2 regions of the Schleiferilactobacillus harbinensis genome follow, and region 2 is predicted to be linked to the other one. Evidence: predicted binding sites of a transcription regulator. Region 2 holds the regulator's gene; the other holds the start of a gene.

Region 1 (3,414 bases), 680 kb from region 2:
CCAATGCGATGCTGCAATTTGAGGATGTCCGCATCGTCCGGGACATGCGCAATTCAGTTAATCGGCTGGTCAATTGCGAGACCGCAAATATGAACAAGACGGTGAACGCTGCCGCCCGCCAGATCGAGAACATTGAATTGATTCAAGCAACAGTCGGCCTGAGCGCGTTATCCCCATCGCTCCGAGAAATTGCGACCATCCGGCTGGCTCATCCTGAGGTGTCGTTGAAAGAGCTTGGTGAATTGCTCCCCGGCGGCCCGGTGTCGAAATCCGGGGTCAATCACCGGCTGCGCAAAATCAATGCCTTCGCGGATACCTTGCGGCAAGGCAATTACAGTAACAGAAAGGAAGCATAAGCCTATGGCAACCCCTATTATTCTGGATGAACAACTCTGTTTTTCCATTTATCAGGCACATAAAGTATTCAATCGCTTCTATGCGAAGGCACTGGCGCCATTCCACCTCACCTATTCCCAATACATCGTGCTGCTCGCCTTGTGGCAGTATGGCACGCTGTCAGTGAAGGCTCTGGGCGAACGAGTTGGGCTGGATAGCGGCACCCTGACGCCGCTCTTGAAGCGGTTAGAAAAGGACGGCTGGTTAAGCCGGCAGCGCTCTAAGCGGGACGAACGGCGCTTGGACGTCCAGCTGACCGCCTATGGCCGCGACATGCAGGATAAAGTCGACGAGCGCGTCGGTACGTGCATGGAGTGGATCGGGCTGACCCCAGACCAATACAATCATGTCCGGGATGCAGTGTCCTCTGTCCGGGATCATTTGGCGGCGATTCCTGACGGCAATTTTGAAGATCTGCCGACGATGAGCAACTAGCGCCAACAAAAATAGCGGCGGCACATACCAGAATCTGGCATGTGCCGCCGCTATTATTTTTTAGTCGGGCCGAAGCCCAAGATTAAATTACTTCTTTGCTGCCGGTTGCGTCCGGTCCATGATCTGGTCGATCAAACCGTAATCCTTGGCTTGTTCAGCAGACATGTAGTTATCCCGTTCGGTATCGGCTTGGATCTTCTTCAGCGGCTGGCCAGTCGTGTCCGCCAAGATCTGGTTGATCTTGTTCCGGGTCTTCAAGATCTCTTCAGCAGCGATCTGGATATCCGTTTGCTGACCCTGGGCACCGCCTAAGGGTTGATGAATCAAGACGGTGGCGTTTGGCAGAGCAAAGCGCTTGCCCTTTGTGCCGGCAGTCAGCAGAATGGAGGCCATGGAAGCCGCCATCCCGATGGCAATCGTCTGCACGTCAGCCTTGACGAAATTCATGGTATCCATGATTGCCAAGCCGGACGTAATGACACCGCCCGGAGAGTTGATGTACAGGTAGATATCTTTATCGGAATCCTGGGCATCCAGGAACAGCAGTTGGGCGATAATCGAGTTGGCCATTTGGTCATTTACTTCGCCAGACAGCATGATGATGCGGTCCTTCAGTAACCGGGAGTAAATGTCATAGGCGCGCTCGCCCCGAGAAGTTTGTTCAATAACTGTAGGGACTAACATAGGTTCAGAAAACCTCCTTCAAAGAGCGCACCGCGACCGGTTCAGCCAAAATGCGGCGAGCAGCGGTGCGATGCATGGTGACAGGCAATTGGGTACTGTGGTAGGGCATCAACATGCCCACAATTAGCACTCATCAAGTTACTCTGCTAATTTACCACGAAAGAATCCAGGCGTCAACGGCGACGCTCATGTTTGTCCTTGGGGGCGGCCAAGCTTAGACCGGCAGCGACGATGGCGATCGTACCGGTGGTGATCAGCAAGACGCCGTTCACGATATGTAACACTTCGGCGGCAGTGTGTTTATCCATTGGGGAAGGCTCCTTTCTTAATTCAGTAACTGACTCCATCATAGCAAAGTTCTGTCGATTCTGGCGAAAAACTTCTGCGACCCCCTTGTAATTCCTCGGGGTTTCAGGTATTATATTTCAAGTGATGCGCTGTTAGTGTAATGGATCGCACGAAAGATTCCGGTTCTTTAGATGAGGGTTCGATTCCCCCACAGCGCATAGTGATTCAGAATGTTCCGCCCACCGATTGCTGTCGGTGGGCGGTTTTTTTGGTGGCTTCGGCCAGCCTGCCCCGGCCGACTGGGGCGTTTTTTGTCCAACCTGCTGAAAATATGTGCAAATTCCGAACAATTATTGATATTTTTGCGCAAAAAAGGGCTGAAAAGTGGCCCAAAACCAGGCCCAATGGGGTTTGCAGGAAGAAGCGCTGAACTTGCAAACCCCTACGGCGAGTGCTATATTGATAAGTGTCAGAGGGAGAACCGAAGTGAGTGGATCCCTTAAAATTTTCCCCTCACCGGGTCACTCTGTGACACCCTTGGACATAATGCGTCCCAGAGAGGGGTCAGATATCGTGCACGAAGAACTGGGGTGGATCGAGGCGCTCGCGCCGGATTTCCTATCTGTGCTTCGCCAACGGTATCAGGTCCTGCGCATGATCAGTTGGGCGTCCCCGATCGGCCGCCGCACACTGGCGGCTGAATTGGATGTAAGCGAGCGGGTGCTGCGCACGGAGACAGATTTCCTCCGTCGCCAGCGGCTGATCGACTCAACATCCGCCGGGATGGTCATCACCACCCATGGTCGAGAAGTTCTTCAAGGCTTGGAGAACTTCATGAATCAATTGGTTGGCATTCATGATGTGGAGAATCAATTAGCCCATGTGTTGGGTGTGGATCACGTCATGATTGTATCGGGTAACTGCGATACGCAGCCGAAGATTCTTGATGAGATGGGTGCGCTGGTGAATCAAACGCTGAACGCATTGCTGCCGGATGGCAGGAACGTCGTTGCCGTCATGGGCGGCAACACGATGGGCCATGTGGCGACCGCTCTTAGCCGTAGGCTGGGGCAGAACCGCCAGCTCATGTTCGTTCCCGCCCGCGGCGGTATCGGCGAACGGGTCGACATTCAGGCCAACACGATTTGTGCCGAGATGGCCCGTTCCACTGGCGGCGAGCATCGTGCCCTTTATCTTCCGGATAATGTGAGTGCCGATGTTTACGAGCCGCTTTTGAAAGAACCGAGTGTACGCCGGGTCCTTGATCTGATCGGTCATGCGACTGCGGTAGTCCACAGCGTGGGTGATGCCTTGGTCATGGCCAAGCGTCGTGAAATGGACGCGGCCACGATTCAGCTGTTGCAAAAGGATCAAGCAGTCGGCGAAGCCTTCGGCTATTTCTTCAATGAAGCCGGCCAGGTGGTTTACAAGGTACCGCGCATTGGCCTGCAAGTTTCTGATTTGCAGAAAATCCCGTACGTCGTCTGCATTGCTGGCGGAGCTTCCAAAGGCAAAGCAATTAAGGCGTACATGCATAGTGCACCGGAACATACGTGGTTGATCACGGATGAAGGTGCAGCTAAAGTGATTTTAAATGGGGCAACCCTTTAA
Region 2 (3,414 bases):
CATGATGCGCCGGTCAAAGTCATCGCCGCCCAAGTGGGTATCACCGTTCGTGGACAGGACTTGGAAGACACCGTCGCCTAATTCCAGGATGGAGACATCGAACGTACCGCCGCCCAGATCATAGACCAGAATCTTCTCGTCTTTCTTCTCGTCCTTGTCGACCCCATAAGCCAAAGCGGAAGCGGTCGGTTCGTTGATGATCCGATCGACTTTCAACCCGGCAATCGTCCCGGCATCCTTGGTGGCCTGCCGTTGGGCATCATTGAAGTATGCCGGCACGGTAATCACAGCATCCTTCACTTCTTCACCTAAGTAATCTTGGGCGAAGTTCTTGATGTATTGCAGGATCATCGCAGAGATTTCTTGGGGTTTATACGTCTTATCGCCGACTTTAACGGTGTAATTCGGATCACCCATGTGGCGCTTGATCGAAGAAATTGTGTCCGGGTTCGTGATTGCTTGCCGCTTTGCGACTTCCCCGACTTGGATCTCGCCATCCTTGAAGGCGACAACGGACGGTGTGGTCCGGTTGCCTTCTGGGTTAGCGATGATTTTTGGCTTGCCGCCTTCCAAAACAGCGACTGCGGAGTTGGTGGTGCCTAAGTCGATACCAATGACTTTTGCCATACTCAAATTACCTCACTTTTAACAATATACAATTCAAATTTTTATTCAATTCACGCGTATTACTGAGCGACAACGACCATCGCGGGCCGCAGGACGCGATCCCGCAGCATGTAGCCCTTTTGCAGCACTTGCACGACCGTGTCGGCTGGATGATCCTTGTCGGCCGGTGCAGTGGAAACCGCTTGGTGCTTGGTCGGGTCAAATTTTTCACCCGCCGCCGCGATCTCCGTAATGTGATTCTCGGCCAAGGAGTGGATCAAGTGTTCATGGGTCATTTCCACACCCTTGTGCAGCTGGGCCATGCCGTCCGCATTGACTTCAGCGGCCAAGGCCCGTTCCAGATTATCGGCCACCGGCAGGATCGACTTGGCTAATCTTTGGCCGTCGTACTTAATCATCCCGTCGATTTCTTTCTTCTGGCGATTGCCCATATTGCGCATCTCTGCTTCAGCCCGCAAGTATTTATCTTCCAGTTGGGCCACTTTGTCTTTTAACTCTTTATTTTCTTTTTCCAACGCGGCGGTCGACGGGCCCTTGATCAAATCATCCAGGTCTGCCTTGGTTTCATCCAATACCTTGTCCTCAGTGGATTCCGGCTGTTTCTTCCGGCCAGTTTGGACATGGGCGTGGATTTGAGCCGCGGTATCTTTTTCTTGCACGTGATCTTCAGAAGGAAAATCTTCCTTCTTCTTTGTCTCGTGTTCTCTTTCCTTAGCCAATCTGCAAAACCCCTTCGTTAATTATCCGTGATCCCGATAGTAATCGGCAATGCGCCGGGCCAGTTCATCCCGGAATAAATCCAGCAGCCCGATCACTCGGGAATACGGCATGCTGGACGGACCGAGGATCGCAATCATGCCATCCCCATACTCGCCAGCGTGGTACGTAGCCCGAATCAACGACATGTTGGCCAGCAATTGGTTCGGGAACTCATGACCCAAGCGCACGGTCACCCCGTGCTCAGTGGGCGGCTTGGTGTCGTCATCGGGATCGTTCAGCCCCAGGAGCGCCGCGAGTTGATCATCTGTATCGATCAGATGATACAGCGACTTCAGCTGATTCACATCGTCCATGTGGGCGTAATCCAGAATATTCATCTTGCCGCTGATATGGAAGCGGTCTGCACTGGCTTCGCTGAGAATCCCATGGACCACATCCAGAAAGAAATCCGGCGAGTGAATATACTGACTGATCAGCGGGATCAAATGACTGTCCAGCTGGTTCATGACCGTCGCAATGGGCTTGCCCACCAGCTGATCATTGATCACCCGCATCACCGCCTCCAGCTGTTCACCAGTGACGGTATCCGGGATCACGAACGTCTTATTGACGACCTGCCCGGAGGTGGTAATCAGCAAGGCCAAGACCCGGCGATTACCCAGCGGCATCAATTGGAAGCCTTCCAGGCGCATGACGCCCACTTCCGGCCCCAGCGTGATCGCTGTATAGTGAGTCAGTTCAGAAAGGATCTTCGCCGACTGGGCCACCAATTCATCGCCTTGATAGAACTTCTGACGGAAAATGGTCTGAATCATATTCAAATCATCGGAATCCACCATCGTCGGCTGCAATAGATGGTCCAAGTAATACCGATAGCCGGTATCGGACGGCACCCGGCCGGAGGACGAATGGGTCTTCTCGATCAAGCCCGCCGATTCCAGCGCCGCCATGTCGTTGCGAATCGTGGCACTGGAGACCTTCATCGGGAGCGAACCCATGATGGTCTTAGAACCCACCGGTTGGCCGCTCTCGTTATAGTGCCGAATAATCTCCTTTAACACCAACATCTCACGTTTGGTCAGCATCGCTACCACCTCTTTTTTAGCACTTAATGATGTTGAGTGCTAATACACTACATAATATACCAACCAAGCGCTTTGAAGTCAATGGCTCAGCGATATTTTTAGCAGGTTTTCGGTGCGGGTGCTAATCGGCATCATCCAGCAAGAATTTTTCAAACACGTCGTTGCCGATGAAGCGGCCCCGCTGGGTCAGCGCGACATGGCGGCCATCATCGGTGACCAATCCCTGGGCGACCAGTTCCGGCACCGTTTGCCCGTACACGTCCTCGATGGTCATCTTGAAGCGCTGGGCAAAACGCTGGCGGTCCACCCCGGCATTCAAGCGCAGCCCAAGAAACATCTGCTCTTCCATTTGTTCCTCGGGAGAAACCAATTGGCGGGCAAACACCGGCACCTTGCCCGCCCGTAACGGGTTCAGATATTGCTGAATCGGGCCGAAATTATGGTAGCGATCCCGATCCAGGTAGCCCCAGGCGCCGGCGCCGAAGCCAAAGTAGTCTTCATTCTGCCAATACTTCTTGTTGTGCACCGATTCGTACCCGGGCTTTGCAAAGTTGCTGATTTCGTATTGGTGAAGCCCGTGATCGGCGAAATAATCCATGGCCAGTTCATACTCGTCAGCCTCCGTGTCATCGCTGGGCAGGTGGAGTTTGCCCGCACGCATCAGGTTATAGAATACGGTTCGCTGCTCCAGGATCAGGGAATATGTCGCATAGTGGGGCAGATCCAGGGACACCGCTTGGCGCAAGCTATCGGCAAAATCATCATAGGTCTGCCCCGGCAAACGGTAGATCAGGTCCATGGACATGTTGTCAAAGCCGGCCGCCCGGGCATTTTTGAAGGCGGTGTACACGTCCTTGGCCCGATGGGTGCGGCCGATTTTCTTCAACACCGCGTCGTCAAACGACTGGACACCGACACTCAAGCGATTGACCCCGTGGTCTTTGAACACGTGCAGGAGATCCATGGTCAGCAAGTTGTTGGG

What was found. Region 2 encodes HrcA, which represses chaperone genes, less so after heat shock. Its sites were predicted from a motif close to TTAGCACTCNNNNNNNNNGAGTGCTAA; they were not measured.
Region 1: the regulator HrcA is predicted to act here: its motif matches at 1,639-1,665, upstream of clpP (ATP-dependent Clp endopeptidase proteolytic subunit ClpP).

Annotation. Positions count from the first base shown of each region.
Region 1 is NZ_CP041364.1:303,891-307,304, forward strand. It holds gene whiA (DNA-binding protein WhiA) at 1-356, shown strand, start outside; gene FMM01_RS01540 (MarR family winged helix-turn-helix transcriptional regulator) at 361-831, shown strand; gene clpP (ATP-dependent Clp endopeptidase proteolytic subunit ClpP) at 919-1,515, opposite strand; gene FMM01_RS16610 (hypothetical protein) at 1,689-1,823, opposite strand; tRNA gene FMM01_RS01550 (tRNA-Arg) at 1,950-2,021, shown strand; gene FMM01_RS01555 (sugar-binding transcriptional regulator) at 2,377-3,414, shown strand.
Region 2 is NZ_CP041364.1:982,862-986,275, forward strand. It holds gene dnaK (molecular chaperone DnaK) at 1-627, opposite strand, end outside; gene grpE (nucleotide exchange factor GrpE) at 687-1,346, opposite strand; gene hrcA (heat-inducible transcriptional repressor HrcA) at 1,368-2,432, opposite strand; gene hemW (radical SAM family heme chaperone HemW) at 2,554-3,414, opposite strand, start outside.